Regions from separate parts of the Suilimivivens aceti genome, predicted to be linked through region 1. Evidence: predicted binding sites of a transcription regulator. Region 1 holds the regulator's gene; the other holds the start of a gene.
The links. Region 1 encodes HrcA, which represses chaperone genes, less so after heat shock. Its sites were predicted from a motif close to TGTTAGCACTCNNNNNNNNNGAGTGCTAACA; they were not measured.

Region 1 (11,357 bases):
TTAAATGAGCCGGAATGCTTTGTGGGACTTGGACATCTGTCGGGAGTGCATGCGCCGGGGCTAAAGCTTCCTTATAAGGATGTATTTAAGATCGCCCACAATGCACTCCGTGCCCATGGCCAGGCAGTTATCAATCTCCGGAAATATGCCAGCAGACCGATCAAGGTAGGCTATGCGCCGACCTGTGGCATGGCATATCCTGCTACCGATTCCCCGGAGGATATCGAGGCTGCAAGAAAGACGCTGTTTGGCTTCCACCAGCCCATGGACAACTGGACCTGGAATGTGGCATGGTTCAATGATCCGGTATTTCTTGGAAAATATCCGGAAGAGGGACTTAAGAAATTTGCTGAGTATCTGCCGGAAATTACAGATGAGGATATGAAACTTATTTCCCAGCCCCTTGATTTTATGGGACAAAACATTTATAACGGATATATGATGAGACAGGGCGAGGACGGAGAGCCGGAGTATGTGGACAGGGAAGCAGGTGCTGCCAAGACAGCAGCAGGCTGGCCGGTTACACCGGAGTGCTTCTACTATGGCGTGAAGTTCCTGTATGAGCGGTATCATTTACCTCTTTACATTACAGAGAACGGCATGTCCTGTCATGATGATGTGTCACTGGATGGCCGTGTACATGATCCCAACAGACAGAATTTTCTGGATCTGTATATTTCTGCACTGCAGAGAGCAAATGATGACGGTGCTGATGTGCGGGGCTATTTCCTGTGGACCTTCCTTGATAATTTTGAATGGGACAAGGGATATACCGAGCGTTTTGGTATTGTATATGTAGATTTTAAGACACAGAAAAGGATTGTGAAGGATTCTGCATTCTGGTATCAGAAAATCATAGAATCCAATGGAAGGGAGTTAACTGTGAACAAGAAGACAAGGCCGATTTTGTTTTTGAATCCTGTGTTTAAGGAAATGATCTGGGGCGGCAATCAGCTTGCCGAGAAGTTTGGCTATGAGATCCCCAGTGACAAGACAGGTGAGTGCTGGGCAGTCAGCGCACATCCAAACGGAGACTGCACCGTAAGAGAAGGGGAATATGCAGGCAGAAAGCTTTCCGAGCTGTTCAAAGAGGAGCCGGAGCTGTTTGGAAACCTTCCTCTTGACCGGTTCCCTCTGCTGATCAAGATCATTGATGCTAAGGCAGATTTAAGTATCCAGGTACATCCTGATGATGCCTATGCCAAGGTACATGAGAACGGATCTCTTGGAAAGACAGAGTGCTGGTATATTCTGGACTGCCCTGAGGATGCGACACTGGTGGTTGGCCACAATGCAGGCAGCAGAGAAGAGCTGAAGGAAATGATCGATCAGAAGAGATGGTCAGAGCTGATCCGTGAAGTACCGGTGAAGAAGGGGGACTTTATTCAGATCAATCCCGGAACTGTCCACGCGATCAAGGGCGGCCTGATGATTCTGGAAACTCAGCAGAACAGCGATATTACCTATCGTGTGTATGACTATGACAGACTTTCCAATGGAAAGCCCCGTGAGCTTCACGTACAGCAGAGTATCGATGTGATCACTGTACCGGCACCTTCTGCAGAGGACAGTGTAAGTCATGCAGCAGATCTGCCGGCAAACACTATGAATGAGCTGATCGCCTGTGATTATTACAAGGTATACAAATTAACCGTAACAGAGCCGGTTTCCTTTGAGCAGGAGCATCCTTTCCTGATCATGAGCGTGATAGAGGGAGAAGGTCTTGTTAATGGACAGATGATCAGAAAGGGAGATCACTTTATCCTTCCTTCAGGCTTTGGCAAGGTGGAACTGCAGGGAGATATGACACTGATCGCATCTTCTGTAAAATAAAGAAAGCAGGAAAGACTAACTATGATCAATGAACAGTACAAAAACATGCTTGGAGGAAGATCTGTAATCAGGGAGTTTTCCGAATTCGCCGCAGCGAGAGGAAAAGAGATCGGATATGAAAATGTATTCGATTATAGTCTGGGAAATCCGTCTGTACCGGTGCCGGACGATTATACAAAAGAGATGGAAGAGCTCCTTAAGACAAAGACTTCCATGGAGCTGCACGGCTACAGTCCAAGTCTTGGACTTCCCGTATTCAAGGAAAGCGTGGCTGCGTCCCTGAACCGGAGATTTGGCATGAACTATACACCGGAATATATTTTCCCAACATCCGGTGCTGCAGGCGCTCTGGCACATGCCCTGCGCTGTGTGACAAAGCCGGGGGATGAGGTACTGACCTTTGCACCCTATTTCCCGGAATATGGTCCCTATGTCAATCTGACAGGAGCTGTTTTAAAGGTGGTTCCTGCTGATACGGAGAGCTTCCAGATCAATTTTGAGAAGCTTACTGAAATGCTGAACGAAAATACGGCAGCAGTGCTCATCAATACCCCGAACAATCCGTCCGGAGCTGTTTACAGCGCAGAAACACTGGAAAAGCTGGCAAAGCTTCTGACGGAAAAGCAGCAGGAATATGGACACGAGATCTTTATCATTTCCGATGAACCTTACAGGGAGATCGTTTTTGACGGGGCAGAGCTTCCTTATGTTTCAAGGTTTTATGCAAATACTCTGTCCTGCTATTCCTATTCCAAGTCCCTGTCCCTTCCCGGTGAGCGTATCGGATATGTGGCAGTGAATCCGGCATGCAAAGACGCAGAGCTTCTGGTACCCATGATGGGACAGATCTCAAGAGGGATCGGACATAACTGCCCGTCCTCCAGTATCCAGCTTGCGGTAGCAAAGGTAGTAGATGAAACAGCGGATATGAAGGTATATGAGACCAATATGAAGCTGCTTTATCAGGCACTGACAGATCTTGGCTTTTCCTGTGTCAGACCGGGAGGCACCTTCTACATTTTCCCAAAGGCACTGGAAGAGGATGCAGTAGCATTCTGTAAGAAAGCGCTGCAGTATGACCTGATTCTGGTTCCCTCTGACAGCTTTGGGGTTAAAGGATATTTCCGTATGGCGTACTGTATTGATACGGAGAAGGTGGAAAGATCCCTGGAAGCCCTCCGCAGATTCGTGAAAGAGAATTATTAGGTGCGGATAGCTTTAAAGACTGCCACGGGCAGCAGAAAAGGAGTGAGTGTATGTACCAGGCAGGACTTGTTTTGGAAGGCGGTGGTATGAAGGGTGTGTATTCATCCGGCGTACTGGACTTTTTCCTGGATAAAGGGCTGGAATTTTCTTCCTGCTACGGCGTGTCTGCAGGAGCCTGTTCCCTGTGCAGCTTTCTGTCAAAGCAGCGGGGCAGGGCTTATCATGTGAATGTGGATTATCTGGATGATAAGAATTACTGCAGTGTATACAGTCTGCTGAAAACGGGGGATCTGTTCGGGGCAGAGATGTGCTATCACAGGATTCCGGATGAACTGAATCTGTACGATTATGATACTTTTAACCGGTATCCGGGCACCTTTTACAGTGTAGTTACGAACATAGAAACAGGACTTGCCGAATATATTCCTATTAAAGATATGAAGAAGGATATTGAAGTGGTCAGGGCATCGGCCTCACTGCCTCTTGTAGCCAATATCATCAGCTGGAACGGCAGAAAATATCTGGATGGCGGAATTTCTGATGCTATCCCGATCCGGAGATCCATAGAGGATGGCAATCAGAAAAATGTGGTGATCCTGACAAAGGAAGCAGGGTACCGCAGAAAGCCGACCAAGGTGGCAGGACTGGTTAAAATGAAGTACCGGAAATATCCAAAGCTTTATGAACTCATGAAAAACAGATATCTTACCTACAACGCCACACTGGATTATCTGGAGGAACAGGAAAAGGAAGGCAGGGCCTTTGTTTTAAGACCACAGCTTCCAAGTGGTGTGGGAAGGATTGAGAAGGACAGAGGAAAACTGCAGAAGCTGTATGAGACCGGCTATGCAGATGCAGAAAAAAATTATGACAGACTGATGGAATATCTGAAGGGAGAAACAAAATGTTAGAGATCATAAAGGCAATCGTCTACGGAATCGTGGAAGGCATCACGGAATGGCTGCCGATCAGCAGTACCGGACACCTGATCCTGGTAGAAAGGCTGATCCCGTTTCAGGAGACCAGTGATGGATTTTTCCAGATGTTTGATGTGGTCATCCAGCTTGGAGCCATTCTGGCAGTTGTGGTTCTGTTCTGGAATAAGATCTGGCCTTTCTACAGCAAAAAGAATCTCCGCTCCAGAAAGGGTGGCATCGTGAAGAGCGCCAAGGATCCGGCAGTGGGAAATGTGGCGCTGAGCATGGATGCCTTCTGGATGTGGGTCAAGATCGTAGTGGCCTGTATCCCGGCAGTGATCTACGGACTTCTTTTTGATGATATGGTCAGTGCTGCTTTTGAAAAGGAGATCGGAGAAAGCGGTGTGACTGTACAGGTGATCGTGGTCGCTGTGATGCTGGTCCTTGTAGGTATTCTGTTTATCGTGATCGAGAACTGGAATAAGAACCGGACACCGGTGACAACAAAGCTAACCCAGCTAACCTACAGGGATGCACTGATCATTGGTCTGTGTCAGCTTGTGGCAGCAGCGCTTCCAGGCACATCCAGATCCGGAGCTACTATCCTTGGTGCGATCATGATCGGTATTTCCAGAACGGTAGCGGCAGAGTTTACCTTTTTCCTGGCGATCCCGGTCATGTTTGGTGCAAGCCTTCTGAAGGTAGTAAAATTTGGCTTTGACTTCAGTGGTATGGAAATGGCATGCCTGCTCACCGGCACGGTGGTATCGTTTATTGTCTCTGTGTTTGTACTGCGGTTTCTGATGGGCTATATCAAGAAGCATGACTTTAAGGTTTTTGGCTGGTATCGTATTGCTTTAGGCATCCTGGTACTTCTGTATTTTGGCTTATCTGCCTGAAAGTTGACAGGATTTCAATTATGGAGTACACTTTCATCATGATATAGATACTAATTCATGCAGGTGAGAACCCTTACGTGTGTCAGCGTATCTGCTTTCACCGGCTGATTGACATGAGAGATCTGCTCTTGTGTGAAAGGAGTCATTGTTATGGAAGAAGTTAAGAAGACAACAGCAAAGGTAGTCGCCAAGGCAGCACCAGCAGTCAAGGCAGCAGAAGAGAAGAAGCCTGAGGTCAAGGCAGCAGCACCTGTTAAGGAAGCTGAAGCAAAGAAGGCAGCGCCGGCAGCCAAGGCAGAAAAGAAAGCGCCTGCCAAGAAGGCACCTGCTAAGAAAGCTGAAGTAAAGAAGGCAGCAGCACCTGCAGCTAAGGAAGAGAAGAAAGCACCTGTTAAGAAGGCGGCTAAAGTAGAAGAAACCGTAAACTTCCAGTTCAGCGGCAAGTCCTATACACCGGATGATCTGATGAAGATCTTCAGGGATGTATGGAAATATGACATGAATGGAAGAGAAGAAGATATCAGGAATGTAGAGCTTTATGTAAAGCCTGAAGAGAATACTACATACTTCGTTGTAAACGGCAGTATTACAGGAAGCTTCTTTATCTAAAGTAAGATATCGTACAGCGAAAGAAGATCCGGCGACTGATCTTAAAGGTCGGAATATATGAGAAAAATTAGAAATCCTGCAGGATTTTCCTGCAGGGTTTTTCTTTATAATCTTTAGAATTTTTTAATAAATATTTTCGTTATAGCTGTTGACAATACCCATAGTAAGTGATAGTTTATGTTATGTAGATATTAGCACTCTAATGAGTTGAGTGCTAACAACCATAAAAGAAAGAGTTGGAAAGGGGATGACGGATATGCAGCTGGATGACAGAAAGATTAAGATCATGCAGGCTATTATCCGTAATTACCTGGAAACCGGGGAACCGGTGGGAAGCAGGACCATTTCCAAATATACAGATCTGAATCTTAGTTCGGCAACGATACGGAACGAGATGGCTGATCTGGAAGAGATGGGCTATATTTTGCAGCCCCATACCTCCGCAGGAAGAATTCCTTCTGACAAGGGATACCGCTTATATGTGGATACTATGATGGAGAAGAAGGATAAGGAACTGGAAGAACTGAAGGAGCTCATTCTGGAGAAGGAAGATAAGATGGATAATCTGCTGAAGCAGGTAGCAAAGCTTCTGGCGGTGAATACCAACTATGCCTCCATGATCTCGGCACCGGCAGTTCATAAGAACAAGATCAAATTCCTGCAGCTTTCCAGAGTAGATAAGAATCAGCTGCTTGCTGTGATCGTTATGGAAGGGAATATGATCAAGAACAATATCCTTCCCGTAGCAGAGGAGCTGGATGATGAAACACTTCTGAAGCTGAACATCCTGCTGAATACACATTTAAGCGGGCTGGCACCGGAGGAGATCAATCTTCCTATGATCACAAGGATGAAGCAGCAGGCAGGCATACACAGTACCATCGTTGGAGACGTGGTAGATGCGCTTGCAGAAGGGATTAAAGAGGAAGAGGATCTTGAGATCTATACAAGCGGAGCCAATAATATTTTCAGGTATCCTGAATTGGCAGACCAGCAGAAGGCGAGTGAGCTGATCAATACCTTCGAAGAGAAGGATAAGCTGACGGAGCTTGTACAGGACAGCCTTTCTGATAATAATGAAACAGGCATTCAGGTTTATATCGGAAACGAGACTCAGATCCAGTCCATGCAGGACTGCAGTGTGGTAACTGCCACCTATGAACTGGGAGAAGGCATGAGAGGTACGATAGGAATTATCGGACCAAAGCGTATGGACTACGATAAGGTAATTGGAACTCTGAAGACCATTACGCATCAGCTTGATGAGCTTTACAATAAAAAGACATAGCAAGGAGAGGAATGAAGCAGATGGCAGATGAAAAGGATATTAAGAAAGAAATTGAAATAGAAACACCGGAAGAGGAACCGGAGACACCCGCAGAGGAAGCAGAAGTGGAAGAAGCTTCTGAAGAGACAGAAAAAGTGCAGGAAGAGGAAGCCAAAGAAGATAAGAAGGCTTTCAAGAAGAAACAGAAGGCAGACAAGAAGCAGGATGCCATGAAGGAGAAGATCGAAGAGCTGGAGGATAAGGTCAGACGCCAGATGGCTGAATTTGATAACTTCCGTAAGCGTACCGACAAGGAAAAGACAGCAATGTTTGAAACCGGTGCGAAAAGTGTGATCGAGAAGATCCTTCCCGTGGTAGATAACTTCGAAAGAGGTCTGGCCACGATCCCGGAAGAGGAGAAGGGTACTCCTTTTGCAGAAGGTATGGAGATGATCTACAGACAGCTCATGACAGAGCTTGACAAGATGGAGGTAAAGGTCATACCGGCAGTGGGAGAGGAATTTGACCCGGCGCTGCACAATGCAGTGATGCAGGTAGAAAGCGATGAGTATGAGTCCGGTGTGATTGCTCAGGAGCTTTTAAAGGGCTATACTTACAGAGATGCTGTAGTAAGGCACAGTATGGTAGCAGTAGTTGTTTAATAAAGGAATCACAGTTATTTTTCAATGTAACAGAACAATAAAAGAGATTAAACTTTCAGGAGGAGAGAATTATGAGTAAGATCATTGGTATTGACTTAGGTACAACAAACAGCTGCGTAGCAGTTATGGAAGGTGGTAAGCCCACCGTTATCGCCAACGCAGAAGGCGCAAGAACAACTCCCTCTGTCGTAGCATTCACAAAGACAGGAGAGAGACTGATCGGTGAGCCTGCAAAGCGTCAGGCAGTTACTAATGCAGAGAACACCATTTCTTCTATTAAGAGAGATATGGGTACTGACAGAGGACGTACAATTAATGGTAAGAAGTATTCTCCTCAGCAGATTTCAGCTATGATCCTTCAGAAGCTGAAAGCAGATGCTGAGAGCTACCTTGGTGAGAAGGTAACAGAGGCAGTTATCACTGTTCCCGCGTACTTCAATGACGCACAGCGTCAGGCAACCAAGGATGCAGGTAAGATCGCTGGCCTTGATGTAAAGCGTATCATCAACGAGCCTACAGCAGCAGCACTGGCTTATGGACTTGATAATGAAAAAGAGCAGAAGATCATGGTTTATGACCTTGGTGGTGGTACCTTCGATGTTTCCATCATTGAGATCGGTGACGGTGTCATCGAAGTTCTTGCTACAAACGGTGATACACACCTTGGCGGTGATGACTTTGATAACAGACTGACACAGTGGATGATCGATGAGTTCAAGAAAGCAGAGGGTGTGGATCTGTCAAATGACAAGATGGCACTTCAGAGATTAAAGGAAGCTGCAGAGAAGGCAAAGAAGGAGCTGTCTTCCGCAACAACAACCAATATCAACCTGCCTTTCATCACAGCAACTGCTGAAGGACCGAAGCACTTTGATATGAACCTTACAAGAGCTAAGTTTGATGAACTGACACATGAGCTTGTAGAGAGAACAGCAATCCCTGTTCAGAACGCTATGAAGGATGCTGGAATTACCAATGCAGATTTAGGTCAGGTATTACTGGTAGGCGGTTCCACACGTATTCCTGCTGTACAGGATAAGGTAAGACAGTTAACAGGCAAAGAACCCAGCAAGAGCCTGAACCCTGATGAGTGTGTAGCACTTGGTGCTTCTATCCAGGGCGGTAAGCTGGCAGGCGATGCCGGTGCAGGTGAGATCCTGCTTCTGGATGTAACACCCCTTTCTCTTTCCATTGAGACCATGGGTGGTATCGCAACAAGGCTGATTGAGAGAAATACAACAATTCCTACCAAGAAGAGCCAGATCTTCTCTACCGCAGCAGATAACCAGACAGCCGTTGATATCAACGTTGTACAGGGTGAAAGACAGTTTGCAAGAGATAACAAGTCTCTTGGACAGTTCAGACTGGATGGTATCCCTCCGGCAATGAGAGGTGTTCCGCAGATCGAGGTTACCTTTGATATCGATGCAAACGGTATTGTAAATGTATCTGCAAAGGATCTTGGTACAGGTAAGGAACAGCACATTACCATTACAGCAGGCTCCAACATGTCAGATGCTGAAATTGATAAGGCTGTTAAGGAAGCCGCTGAGTTTGAAGCACAGGATAAGAAGAGAAAGGAAGCCATTGATACACGTAACGAGGCAGATTCCTTCGTATTCCAGACAGAAAAGGCTCTCAGCGAGGTGGGAGACAAGATCGATGCTTCTGAGAAGGCTTCTGTTGAGGCAGATCTTAAAGCGGTCAAGGATATCCTCGAGAGAACCAAGGATCAGGAAATGAGTGACAATGACATTGATGAGCTGAAGGCAGCCAAGGAAAAGCTGACAACCAGTGCACAGCAGCTGTTCACAAAGATGTATGAGAACATGCAGCAGGCACAGGGCGGTCAGGCAGGACCTGATATGAGTGGCATGGGCGGCCAGGGTGCAGCTGATGCCGGGGCAGGTGCAGGACCTGCAGATGATGTAGTTGACGGTGACTACAGAGAGGTGTAAGATAGATTAGATTCTATCTGAAATGATCAGAAATGAATGGCGGGGTATATAGTAATATATACCTCGCTATAGAAGTGTTTGAGGATTGATTAGATGGCAGAACAGAAAAGGGATTATTACGAAGTCCTTGGTGTAGATAAGAATGCTGATGATGCAGCATTAAAAAAAGCATACAGAGTACTTGCTAAGAAATATCATCCAGATATGAACCCGGGTGATGCAGAAGCGGAGAAGAAATTTAAAGAGGCGTCCGAAGCCTATGCAGTGCTGAGTGATCCTGAAAAGAGAAGACAATACGATCAGTTTGGTCATGCAGCCTTTGATGGAGGAGCCGGTGGCGGTGGCTTTGGCGGCTTTGATTTTAATTCTGCAGATTTTGGTGATATTTTCGGTGACATCTTTGGGGATTTCTTTGGAGGACGCAGAAGCGCCAGAGGAAATAATGGTCCCATGAAGGGTGCCAATATCCGTACCAGTGTGCGGATCACCTTTGAAGAAGCTGTTTTTGGCGTGGATAAGGAAATAGAATTGACACTGAAGGATGAGTGCAAGACATGCCATGGCAGCGGAGCCAAGGCGGGAACCACACCGGAAACCTGTCAGAAGTGTGGTGGCAAGGGACAGGTGGTCTTTACCCAGCAGTCCTTCTTTGGAACAGTCAGAAATGTCCAGACCTGCCCGGATTGTAATGGAACCGGTAAGGTGATCAAGGAGAAATGTCCGGATTGTCACGGGAGTGGATATATTGCCAGCAGAAAGAAGATCCAGGTTTCCATTCCTGCAGGTATTGATAACGGACAGAGCGTCCGGATCAGGGAGAAGGGTGAACCGGGTACTAACGGCGGACCAAGAGGTGATCTGCTGGTAGAAGTGATTGTAGGACGTCATCCCATTTTCCAGAGACAGGATTATGATATTTATTCCAATGTTCCTGTATCTTATGCGGTCGCAGCACTTGGCGGTGAGGTAGTCGTAGATACTGTGGATGGTAAAGTGATTTACGAAGTGAAGCCCGGAACCCAGACAGATACCAGAGTCCGTCTGAAGGGAAAGGGGGTTCCGACTCTCCGGAACAAAGAGGTCAGGGGAGATCATTATGTAACACTGGTGGTCCAGACACCGGAGAAGCTGTCCCATGAGGCGAAGGAGCTCCTGAGGCAGTTTGATGCACTGACAGGCGACAGCCTGAATGCTGCGCAGAAGGCACAGACAGACAAGACAGCAGATTCTAAGGATACCAAGAAGAAAAAGTTCTGGAAATAGATAAATTTGTGAAAATAAAAAGCGTATTGGAGTACCAATACGCTTTTTCGCACTAAATGTAAGAAAGAGGAAATACAAAATGGCACGGACAAGTGAAAAGGTACAGAAGATTTTGGACAGACTGGATGAGGAATATGGAACGGATTATAAATGTTATCTGAACCATGAAAATGCATGGCAGCTTCTGATCGCAACCATGCTGAGTGCTCAGTGTACAGATGCGAGAGTAAATATCGTGACAGAGGATCTGTTTAAAAAGTACCCGTCCGTGGATGCCTTTGCGAATGCAGATCTGAAAGAGCTGGAAAGGGATATTCATTCCACGGGCTTTTACCATAATAAGGCGAAGAATATCATTGCCTGCTGTCAGGCGCTGTCGGAGAAATATGGCGGTGAGGTGCCTCAGGATATCGAAGCTCTGACAGCGCTCGCAGGAGTAGGACGAAAGACGGCCAATGTGATCCGGGGAAATATATACCATATTCCCAGTATTGTTGTGGATACTCACGTGAAGCGAATCTCTGGAAAGCTTGGTATTACGAAGGAAACAGATCCCGTGAAGGTGGAGCTGGATCTGATGAAAAAGCTGCCGGAGGATCACTGGATTCTATGGAATATCCATATCATCCGTCTTGGAAGGACAATCTGTAAGGCACCTACGCCCAAATGTGAGGAGTGTTTCCTGAAGGATCTGTGTCCCTCTTATGAGAAGGAGCAGAAAAAGGCAGAAAAGAGGAAGGAAA
Region 2 (11,357 bases), on a different contig from region 1:
TGTATATTCCTATAAAGAAAGTATTGCAGAGTCCAGATTTACAGAGGTCACAACGAGCAATGTGCGGAAGGTACTCAATATTTATCAGGAGATTATCAATAAGGCGTATAGTCTGGTGGATGAGGCGCAGATGATGCGGATTGTGGAATATATCAATGGGGCGGAACAGGTTTGGATCTGTGGAAAAGGAAGCTCCGGGTTGGCGGCCAGTGAGATGGAAGAGCGGTTTATGCGTATTGGAGTAAATATTAATTCTCTGCAGGAAGCAGATCGAATCAGGATGTGTACGGTCTTTCAGGATAAAAATAAGCTGGTCATTGGCATGAGTTTAAGCGGAGAAAGCGAAGAGATTCTCTATTTGTTAGAAGGGGCATATGCCAGAGGGGCAAAAACAATTCTGTTTACGGCCAATGATAAAGAAATTTTCAAAGAATTTTGCACTGAGGTGGTCTTGATTCCTTCTATTAAGTATATGTATGGAGGAAATATTGTTTCGCCGCAGCTTCCTTTGCTTGCTATGATGGATATTCTTTATTATTACTATGTAGATGAAGATGAGGAAAAGAAATTTATGTATAATAATACCATACAGGCATTGAATGACAGAAAAAAACAGCCTCATTACTGGATCGAATAGGTTATAGCTGGCAGGGATGGAAACAAGTCACCATATTTTTTCAACGACTGATCCACAGGTTTTTTCATTGTTTTTGCTGCAGAAATCATAGTATCTTCGATAATACTCTGTATACATGAGATCTACCAAAAAGAGCTGGCTCATTTCAGAGGAGGTAGAACCTCCCTGAAGTGAGCCTTCATTGGCACCGCACAGGAGCGTAAGGTCTGCATAGGAGGTTAGAGGAGACTTGATAAAGCGAGTAATACAGATGATTTTTGCTCCGGCTTTTTTACGGTTTCTGCCACGTGAATAGTATCCTTGGTCGCTCCGGAATAAGAAAAAAGAATGGCTACTTCATTCTCCGACATCGTGGAAGCTACTATGGCCTGCATATGAGAATCCTGCATACAATAAACCTTGGGTTCGATTCTAAGAAATTAAATTCCTGATACCCTTTTAATTCCATGGTTTTGAAAAATATAATTGGCTACTTTTTTCTGCTTTGGTAAATCGAGTATATTCTGTTTTAATTTTTATGAGTAAATCACCTGGCGTGAAGTGAACCTTTCTGTAATGCTAACCATGCTGCTCCAAGCATACCTGCGTGATTCCCAAGCTCAGCGGTTTTCAGTTCGACATTATGAAAACTGCTCATGGTTCGCTTACTTGTTTTTTGCTGTACTTGTTGTAAAATGTAAGGCTGAGCCATGACACCGCCTCCGAGAACGATGCAAGAGGGGTTGAAAATATGAATAACGGTCGTAAGACCATAAACAATCTCATCGATCCAGTCATCGACGATTTTTTTTACGGGTTCTTCGGTTAAGCGTGAAAAAATAATCCGGCCATTTTCCAGTCTTTCGTCATATGCTTTCGCTTTTTTTACAAGTGCGGTAGCGGAAGCATATTGTTCATAACAGCCGCTGAACGGATCATGATCCCGGATGTCTTCTGGATGGACTGTAATGGCACCAAATTCGCCTGCGGAAAACATGCTTCCGCTATATATCTTTTTATTGATGACAATGGCTCCACCTACACCGGTTCCATAGGTCAGACACAGAAAATCCGGATGATTTTTTCCTGCGCCAAAGTGAGCTTCTCCCATAGCAGCCGCATTGACGTCATTTTCTACGGCAATGGGAACTCCGAAGGTTTCTTCCAGAATTTGCCGTATTGGCATTCCGGTATAGTTGGGAATATTTTCGTTGGCATATCGGATTATTCCTTTTTGGGAATCGACCTGTCCCGCTGTGCTGATACCGATGGCTTCGAATCCGGAATAGGAACGAAGAATTTCTATAGCTCGCTGAATGACATACGGTCCGCCGTTTTTGGCGTTTGTGGCAATCTCTCCGGTTTCTTCCATATTATGACCGTTCCAGATCCCGGATTTGATGGAAGTACCGCCAATATCCAAAGCTGCAATTTTCATAGGTTTGAAATCCTCGTTTTTCTTTATTTGATGGCAGCTACAAAGCGTCTGGTGATTTCTAACGGTCTTGTGATTGCACCTCCGATAACCGCTGAATGAACGCCTGCGTCTAAAGCTGCCCGCAACTGATCCGGAAGCCAGATTCCACCCTCTGCGATCACTGGCTTCTCGCATTCCTTTACCAGTCGGGTCATTAAATCAATATTAGGCAAAGTTACACCTTTGGTGTATTCTGTGTATCCATTCATAGTAGTTCCAATAAAATCAAAGCCGATCTCAGCCGCATGAATCGCTTCCTCATAGTTGGAGCAGTCTGCCATAAAAAGCTGGTCCGGATATTTTTCACGAACTTCCTTAAAAAATTCATCAAGGCATTTTCCATCAGGTCTGGGACGCTTTTCAGAATCGGTGGCATCAGAGGCGATGATTTCTACGCCGCATTCAACCAGAGCATCAATTTCTTTCATTGTGGGCGTAATATAGACGTTAGAATTTTCGTACACTTCTTTTATAATACCGATGATAGGAAGATCTACAGTTTTTTTGATTTCTGTAATATCAGGTATGGTATTGGCGCGTATTCCTACTGCACCGCCTAACATAGCCGCATATGCCATTCTGGACATAATATAAGAACCATGAAGAGGTTCATCCGGAAGAGCCTGACAGGATACGATCAGTCCGCCCTTGATTTGTTCGAAGATTGCCTGATTTTTTTGCGTCATATGAAGTAGCCTCCTTTTAATGATGATATGGTTTCGTTGGGAACAGGGAATGTCAGTTTCGTTATTTTCACTATAACATGGCCAAAATTTTTTTCAAGGAAAAATCAATGAAAGAAATTTCTTTCATGATTGATTTTTGGAATTAAAAATGATATGATTTTGATAACAGATAGAGATGAGCAAAACACATATTGAAAATCATGCAGTCCGTTTGATTGTTTTTTAGTTTACGGTAAGACTGCTTGGAAAATGTAGTGATTGCTGCAATTGCAACTGCCAACAAACTGATATGTGCGAATGTATTTAAGTTAGTGATAGAGTTTTGATTTCCTACAAACATTCGTTCTTGACCGGTATTTTTGAAACAGGAATCTGGCAACCGGTTGTGATGTGAACAGGTGGATATCCTGTAAAATTTTTTGACGATAGATAGCAATCAGCTCTTTTCAAGTGTGATTAATTTTGTCAATTTAATTGTACCATTAGGAGTTGGTTGTTACTATGAAGTTAGTAGTGATAACGAGGCTTGCCATGCCTCGCAAAGTCGCATAAATAATAGGTGTGTGGAGCTTTGCTCATAGCTGATAACAGAAATAAAGGAGTGATAAAATTTATGAGAAATCATATTTTATGTTTTGGAGATTCCAACACGCATGGTTATTGTGCAGAAACAGGAGGTCGTTTTGATGAAAGTCATCGTTGGACTCAGCTTTTGCAAAAAAAACTGGGGGCCGATTACCTGATTCTGGAAGAAGGTCTTTCTGGCCGAACTACCTGTTTTTCCGATCCGATCCATGAAGGTCTTTCTGGATTGGATTATATCTATCCTTGTCTTATGAGTCATGAACCAGTAGATTTATTGATTATTATGTTGGGAACGAATGATACAAAAGAAAGGTTCGGTTCTTCTGCCGCCTGTATCGGCCTGGGATTAAAACGTTTGATTTTAAAGGCAAAAGCTACATTGGATGCATGGAAAGACGGTGTTCCCAATATTTTGGTTGTAGTACCGCAAAACATTGCAACGGAATATATTCAGACGGAGGTGGGCGATACGATGGGAGTTGGATGTGATGAGAAATCTCGCCGTTTAGCTGCCGAATACAAAGAAATTGCTGAACTTACAGACTGCCATTATCTGGACGCAAACTGTGTCCTTACAGCGGCGCCTAATCAAATTGATTTTATGCATTTAACCGGGGAAGGTCATGCACAGTTGGCAGAAGCATTGTCAGAAAAAGTTCGCGAGATTTTGTAAAGCAGCAGTAATAATTTGTTAAAGGTATTAGAATTCGCGATATATTTGTATACAGATAAGCACCGCAGTACAGGTTTCTCTATATAGCGGTGCTTATCGTTAGTTAGTTGTGTCACAGTGAAAATACCCCCTGCTATGCAGGGGAGGGAAATCTTTAGATAAAAGAAAACTCCTGTGTTAAAATAAATGAGGGTTTGCAAACCACAAATAAAAAACACAGGAGGCCCCAAATGGACAATAATAGTTTGGCGCATACAAAATGGGAATGCAAGTACCACATAGTATTTGCAATGGTGTTTTCAATCACACATCGCTGTGTGAATTTCACCAGGGCGAGCTGTTACTCCATTTAACAATACCTTTTGAAGAAAAGCCAAAGACTAATTTGCAGGGCGATAATCTAAGGTACTACCGTCAGCGAAAACAGATGACAACAAGGCATATAGCAGAAAAGCTGGATATTGTACCAGCGACTGTTACGATGTATGAAAACGGAAAGCAGTCTATCCCTTATGATGTAGCTGTCAAACTGGCAGATATTTTGGAAATTGAAGCGTCCTTGCTCTATGATGATTTCTTCCGTTTCCTTGCCGTACCCTATACCGAAGTGCTAAAGAGCGTTAGAACGGCTCTGGGGCTGTCGCAGAAGGCTTTTGCAGAGCAAATAGAGATTGCACCCGGTTATTACTATAAGCTCGAAGGAGGCAATCGCAGACCGTCACGAAAGATTTATCGGAAGATATGCGCTATGCTCGAAGCCACTCAAAAATTACAGGTATTTAACCTAACGAAAACGTGATATAATGAGCGCAAGAGAGCCAACATGCTTGCATGATTGGCGAACGGCGAATTGGATCATGATAGTTGCGAAGCAACGGTAAGCACCGAAGGTGCGAATCATGATATAATCAAAATATATTTGAATGAGAAATATGGAGGTAGCTTATGGGCGTAAGTTATAACAGATTGTGGAAAATGCTCATAGATAAAAATATGAAGCGGATAGAGATGCAGTACCTCACCGGGATCAGTGGAAACATTCTTGCCCGAATGGGAAAAAACCAGTATGTATCAATGGAGACGATTGAGAAGATTTGCAAGAAACTGGTCTGCACCGTTGATGAGATGATGGAGTTTACAGATGATGAGTAACAGGAGCAGACATGTCAATTATTAAAACTGGCAGAATGCGTCAGAAGTCGAAAAAAGATAACACGGCGGATACGGCATAAATCTCTTAGCAAAGCTAAGAGCGCACTTCTATACAGGCAATTACATTTGCCTGTATCGTGCGACCTGCGGTGCCATTCTCAGTTTAAAAAAATCTCAAAATGGAAAATACAGCGAAATCAGAGATTTCATACAAGGGGATTCTCCCATTGCGGCATAGGTGCCTATTCCCAATAAAGTTTGTAACTTGATATTTCAGATACAGGCATATAAAGTGATAGAAAGCGTGAAATATAAATTTGAAGGGCGATAATAAATGAAGTATTTATATTTGCATGGACTAGGGCAAAAACCAGACAGTTGGAATAGAGTAATAAAAGAAACGAAAGTATCGAAAAGCAGTTGCAGTTTGAGTTTATCAGAGATGTTAGAAGGGAAAGCTGCTACATATAAGGAATTATATTCAGCATTCTCATCAGAATGCGACAAGGAGAACGAAGAAATTGTCTTATGTGGGCTTTCTCTGGGAGCTGTTTTGACACTTAATTATACGATAGACCACCCGGATAAAGTAAAGGCACTCGCATTAATTGCAGCACAATATAAAATGCCAAAAAAATTATTGAAAGTTCAGAATATCTTGTTTCATCTTATGCCGAATTCGGCATTCAATAAAATGGGGTTCAAAAAAACAGATGTTATTAACCTATGTGGTACGATGGCTGAATTAGATTTCAGTGACTCACTTCATAAGGTGTTTTGTCCGGTATTAATCGTTTGTGGAGAGAAGGACAATGCAAACAAAAAAACTTCAAAAGAACTTTGTCATTATTTGAACAATTCCAACTTCCATGAACTTATTAAAACAGGTCATGAAGCAAACATAGAAGCTCCGGAAGAGTTGGCAATCGTGTTGCAAAGATTTTATGATAGTATCAATTAGCTTCCCGTTTATCGGGAAGTCGCAGAGAACGAAAAAACGGTATTTGGAGGTATTCACTATGAAAAAGATTATAACCGTAATGCTTTGCATTGTGCTGGTTCTTCTCTTTGCCGGATGCGGAAAGAACGACGATACATCAAAAGTGGAAATTGATTATGGAGCATCTTCCGTTTATTCAAAAGAAGAAATAGACTCTGCCATTGAGATTATAAAAAAGCAGTTCGCTTCGTTTGAGGACTGTGAATTGCATAGCCTTTCTTATATGCCGGATGAAGAATGCAACAATGCAGATAACATTGAATGGATGAACGATTTAAGAACGGATGATAATAAAGAAGCCTTTACGCAATGTATTGCATTTGAAAGCAGTTTCCGTTCGCCGGAAAAAGGTGGCGGTGCATGGGAAGCTAACGAAGAATACACTTGGTCATGGTGGCTTGCACGGAGTGAAGGCGGAGAATGGAATCTGATGACTTGGGGTTATTGATAAGAGTAGAAAATTCCAGTATTATTGACCAAGAAATTAAGGAGGATTCATAATGAGTGAGAAAACAGAGATTACTTTCATGCAAACAAGATTAATCCGGCTTGCTTCAGAAGAGTGGCATTTACCTGTTGAACAGATTATCCACTTGTTTAAAGAAGCCGATGTTCTTGGATATATAGAAAAATGTTATGGGATTTTTCATTGTGAAGGTGATGAAGCTGTGCTTGAAGATATTACTGAATTTTTGCAAAGAAAGGGGATAGAGATTAGTGCTTGATTTAAAAGATGGATTTGTTCTCTATCATGGAAGTTATTGTGAAGTAAAAGAGCCAGATCTTGCCAAATGTGCAAAGAGAAAAGATTTTGGGCAGGGATTTTATTTAACCACATCCAAGGAGCAGGCAGAAAGTTTTCTGAGAACCTCAATAGCCAAAGCAATCGCAACCGGAACAATTGAAGAGGGACAGAAGTTTGGATATATTTCAACTTTTGAATTCAACCTTTCAGGAAATCTTGAAACGCATATTTTTGAAAATGCAGATGTAGACTGGTTACATTGCATTGCAGCTCATCGAAAGAAAAAAATGTTCATCGAAGTTGAACGTGAAATGGCAAGGTATGATATCATTGCAGGAAAGATTGCGGATGATGCGACAAATGCAACTCTTACAGCCTACCTTGCAGGGGCGTTTGGAACAGCAGGTGATCAGGAAGCAGATGATTTTTGTATTAAACAGTTGCTGCCAAATAAATTAAAAGATCAATATTGCTTTAAAACGGAAGCAGCTATTGAGTGTCTGAAATTTGTGAAAGGTGAGAAGATATGGCTGAAGTAACAATTCCAAAAGAAAAAATGGATTATACAATCGACCTTCTTATCACTATGGTGACAGAAGAAATCGCAGAAGAGACGGGCAAGGACAGAAAAGAGGTATTGACAGATTTTCTATGTTCAAAGACAGGAAAAGCACTGTATGATGAGAAAACAAAACTGTGGTGCAATGGTCCGGCATATATAACCGAATTGTATAGGGAAGAACTAAAGAAATCCTGATATGGAATGTGAGTTTAAATTTATACAGCAATGGCGAGCAAAACTTTTATTCCATATAGAGCAACAATTAAATATTTCAAAAACGCTGAGGTCAGCATTTCCTAATCATGGAACAATGACCTCAGTTTTTTTATACCCAGGAATCGGCATTTATGAATAAGCCGGTTCTTTTTATTTACAGAAAAATGAAGGAGGACGACAAAGTGAGCAGAGCAAAAAATCCGAAATATGAATCCATGTCGCTGGAAGAATTGAAGGCAAATATGGAAAAGAGCAGACAGGAACTGGAGGCAGCAATTCACCACAAGGTAATGAACCAGATGCGGAACAGCAGTTACAACAAGAGTGTTGTGCGGCAGACTTATATATCTGCTTCGCAAAAAGACAGACAAGAGATTGCCGAAGCAGTTCAAAAGACAGAGAAGGGAGATGACAGTTAATGGCAAGAAAAGTCTCACGTGGAGAATGAAATGTCTGAAATGAACCTGCCAGAAACTATGCTAGCTGTGAGATATGCCATGCACAGCTCGGGAAAGAATTCCCTCGCTGTCGGGCTGTCGCCCTATAAAATAGCAAAAAAACGTCCTCGCAAGTAAACTTGCAGGGCGTTTTTTCACCATTTTGCATGGCTCGTAGCGTTCACAAAATCTTCACAAAAAATTAGCACTCACCTCTTGACAGTGCTAATGATACGTGCTATATTACATATAGAACAAAGGAAGAGAGAAAAATAAAAGATCTCCTGGAGTTCGGAAGTAAAAATGAAAACAATAATAGCTGGCATATTTGTCAAGTAAAGAATGGAGGAATGACTTATGTTAATGCCCAGTGTATTTGGAAGAGATATTTTTGATGACTTTATGGATGGTTTCACATTTCCTGATGTGGACAAGGAGCTTTATGGTAAGCACGCCAAGAATGTGATGAAGACAGACGTCAGGGAGTCAGAGGATGGATATGAGGTGATCGTTGATCTGCCTGGCTTCAAGAAGGATGAGATCGAGGTTCAGCTTGAGAATGGATACCTGAACATCTCAGCAGCCAAAGGCCTTGATAAGGACGAGACTGATAAGAAGGGTAAATACATCCGTAAGGAGCGTTATGCGGGTTCCATGAGCAGAAGCTTCTATGTAGGTGATGATATCACCGAAAATGATATTCATGGCAAATTTGAAAACGGCATCCTGACACTGGATGTTCCGAAGAAGGAAGCCAAGGCAGTAGAAACCAAAAAGCATATAGCAATCGAAGGATAATGGCAGCGGCATGATGCAGCTGACCCCAGGTGAAGAAGACCCGGAGCTTTCGCTCAATGTCATTAAGTTAAGATGACAAAACCAAAGATCTCAGTATTAGAAATAATACTGGGGTCTTTTTTTGTCTCAAACACTTGACATTAAAATCAAAATGTGCGGCCGCTTTCGCTATTGAACGATAACGATGTAGCGAAAGCGGCCCTTGTAATTAAGAAAACCGCTGTTTGCAGAGGGTAGCTATGGCTATCGTCCGAACAGAAGTGCAAAAGATGCAATACTCAAGGTTAAGGAGTATGCAGAACAAGGCTATACATTTGCTGTAGTCCTTGACTTGTCAAAGTACTTCGATACTCTTAATCACGAAATTCTCATCAATCTTCTCCGGAAGAATGTAAAGGATGAGCGCGTAGTACAGCTGATAAAGCGCTATCTGAAAAGTGGTGTAACGGAAAACGGAGTAGTCATTGATACAGAGGAAGGCTCACCACAAGGTGGAAATCTATCACCATTGCTGGCAAATGTCTACCTCAATGAGTTCGACCAGGAATTCTTGAAAAGAGATGTTCCATGCATAAGATATGCAGATGACATCGTGCTTCTTGCAAAGAGCAAGCGAGCATCAGAGAGACTCTTGGAAAGCAGTACAAAATATCTTGAGGAGAGGCTGAAACTTACAGTCAACTGAGAAAAGAGCCGTACTGTCAGCGTATTTGCAATCCGAAATTTTAAATTCCTTGGCTTTGCATTGGGAAGGAACGGAAAAGGCATTTATGTCCGAGTTCATCCGAAGTCATGGAAGAAGTTCAAGTCCAGACTGAAGGAGTTATCTTCCCGCAAGCAATGTCAGTCGATCAGGCCAAGCCTTGAGAAAATCAAGGTGTATGCGAGGGAATTTAGCCACAGCCTACCAGTCTGTGCACGTCAACTCTTGAAAGCGCCGTATACCGAACGGTACGTACGGTGCTGTGAGAGGACGGCGGTTAGTCACCGCCTCCTACTCGATTTCAGAATTTGTTTCTCAGCTTTCGGTATTCTCTCGGTGAATATCCTTTCAGCTTGTGAAAAAGCCGACTGAAATATAGCTGGTTATCATATCCGACGATTTTAGAGATTTCATTGATGGAATAGGTTGTTGCATCAAGTAGCATCTGAGCATTGTTGATCCGGATTCCTACGATGAATTGCATTGGTGTGGAACCGGTGTATTTTTTGAAATTCCGGATAAACCAGCTGACACTCATTCCTCGTGAGGCTGCGTAATCCTCTATGTTGATGTTCTGATTATAATTTTCGCTGAAATAGGTAACTGCAGTGTTCATTTCCTGATCCAGGTATTCGTTTTTCAGAATATGTTCCCGTGTCAGTTCTCGGTGGAAATTGATTAGCAGATGACGAAGCAGAAGAACAAGCATTTCCTCATAGTCGTTTTGACAGTGTTGAAGCTCTATGATAATACTCTTGAAAATCCGTTCATATTCCATAGATGTGCCGATTTGGAAAACTCGTTCTTTATCCGGAAACCCATATTGACGTAAGATATTTTTCACATTGCTTCCTGTGAAGTGAACCCAGTATACTTCTGTCTTATCTTCTCCATAATATTCATATTTCTGAAGTTCCTTCGGTCTGTACAGCACAATATTACCGGCGGGAACAATCGTTTCGTTATCTACATTGTCAAAATGAAAATGCCCACAACCAGCAGTGATATAGATGATCTGATAATCCAGGCGTCCCTTTGGACGGTAGGTTGGCAATTTTGGATAGCTGGAAAGGCGATAAGTGCCACAGCTTCCTACAATCAGTGGACGACTTTTGTTTTTGAAATCCATGTGGGAGTGATTCAGATAACCAGTATTCATATACATAGAGCAGCACCTCTTTTCACGCTTTTTATTATTGTATTATTTAGTGCATATTTTATCCAATCTAATTCATAGACATATTTTGCAGAATAAGATAAGCTATATATAACATAACAAAGGAATGCAAGCATATAAGTAAAGTATTAAGGTTTATTTTAGAAAAGCAAAAAACAAAAAAGTATATGTATTGAAGGAGAGCTATTTATGATTGTACCACGTTATTATGAAAACTTAAACGTACTGCACGAAAACACAATGCCAGCCAGAGCCTATTATATTCCGGCATCCAAAAGAATGGATAATTTGGTGGAACACAGGGAAGAATCAGACCGTATGCAGTTATTAAACGGAACTTGGGAATTCCAGTATTTTACCAGCATCTATAATATTAAGGATTCTTTCTTTGAGAAGAATTATGATACAGAAAATTTTGATGAGATTCAGGTTCCAAGTGTATGGCAGATGGCAGGATATGATACACATCAGTATACAAACATCCGGTATCCGTTTCCATTTGATCCACCATATGTGCCGCAGGATATTCC

Region 2: a site for HrcA is predicted at 8,350-8,380, ahead of OCV77_RS12830 (Hsp20/alpha crystallin family protein). Genes of this name have one in related genera too.

Annotation. Positions count from the first base shown of each region.
Region 1 is NZ_JAOQKJ010000001.1:302,354-313,710, reverse strand. It holds gene OCV77_RS01340 (GH1 family beta-glucosidase) at 1-1,833, shown strand, start outside; gene OCV77_RS01335 (pyridoxal phosphate-dependent aminotransferase) at 1,855-3,039, shown strand; gene OCV77_RS01330 (patatin-like phospholipase family protein) at 3,090-3,950, shown strand; gene OCV77_RS01325 (undecaprenyl-diphosphate phosphatase) at 3,944-4,855, shown strand; gene OCV77_RS01320 (DUF6465 family protein) at 5,006-5,464, shown strand; gene hrcA (heat-inducible transcriptional repressor HrcA) at 5,712-6,752, shown strand; gene grpE (nucleotide exchange factor GrpE) at 6,773-7,393, shown strand; gene dnaK (molecular chaperone DnaK) at 7,465-9,351, shown strand; gene dnaJ (molecular chaperone DnaJ) at 9,445-10,614, shown strand; gene nth (endonuclease III) at 10,694-11,357, shown strand, end outside.
Region 2 is NZ_JAOQKJ010000011.1:16,355-27,711, reverse strand. It holds gene OCV77_RS12895 (MurR/RpiR family transcriptional regulator) at 1-637, shown strand, start outside; partial or broken gene OCV77_RS16730 (SIS domain-containing protein) at 665-1,056, opposite strand; gene OCV77_RS12885 (ROK family protein) at 1,164-2,054, opposite strand; gene OCV77_RS12880 (N-acetylmannosamine-6-phosphate 2-epimerase) at 2,078-2,779, opposite strand; gene OCV77_RS12875 (SGNH/GDSL hydrolase family protein) at 3,393-4,037, shown strand; gene OCV77_RS12870 (helix-turn-helix domain-containing protein) at 4,297-4,836, shown strand; gene OCV77_RS12865 (helix-turn-helix domain-containing protein) at 4,983-5,189, shown strand; gene OCV77_RS12860 (alpha/beta fold hydrolase) at 5,524-6,150, shown strand; gene OCV77_RS12855 (hypothetical protein) at 6,209-6,637, shown strand; gene OCV77_RS12850 (DUF3791 domain-containing protein) at 6,690-6,914, shown strand; gene OCV77_RS12845 (DUF3990 domain-containing protein) at 6,907-7,473, shown strand; gene OCV77_RS12840 (hypothetical protein) at 7,461-7,691, shown strand; gene OCV77_RS12835 (hypothetical protein) at 7,895-8,131, shown strand; gene OCV77_RS12830 (Hsp20/alpha crystallin family protein) at 8,507-8,947, shown strand; partial or broken gene OCV77_RS12825 (reverse transcriptase domain-containing protein) at 9,162-9,836, shown strand; gene OCV77_RS12820 (AraC family transcriptional regulator) at 9,952-10,815, opposite strand; gene OCV77_RS12815 (glycoside hydrolase family 2 TIM barrel-domain containing protein) at 11,017-11,357, shown strand, end outside.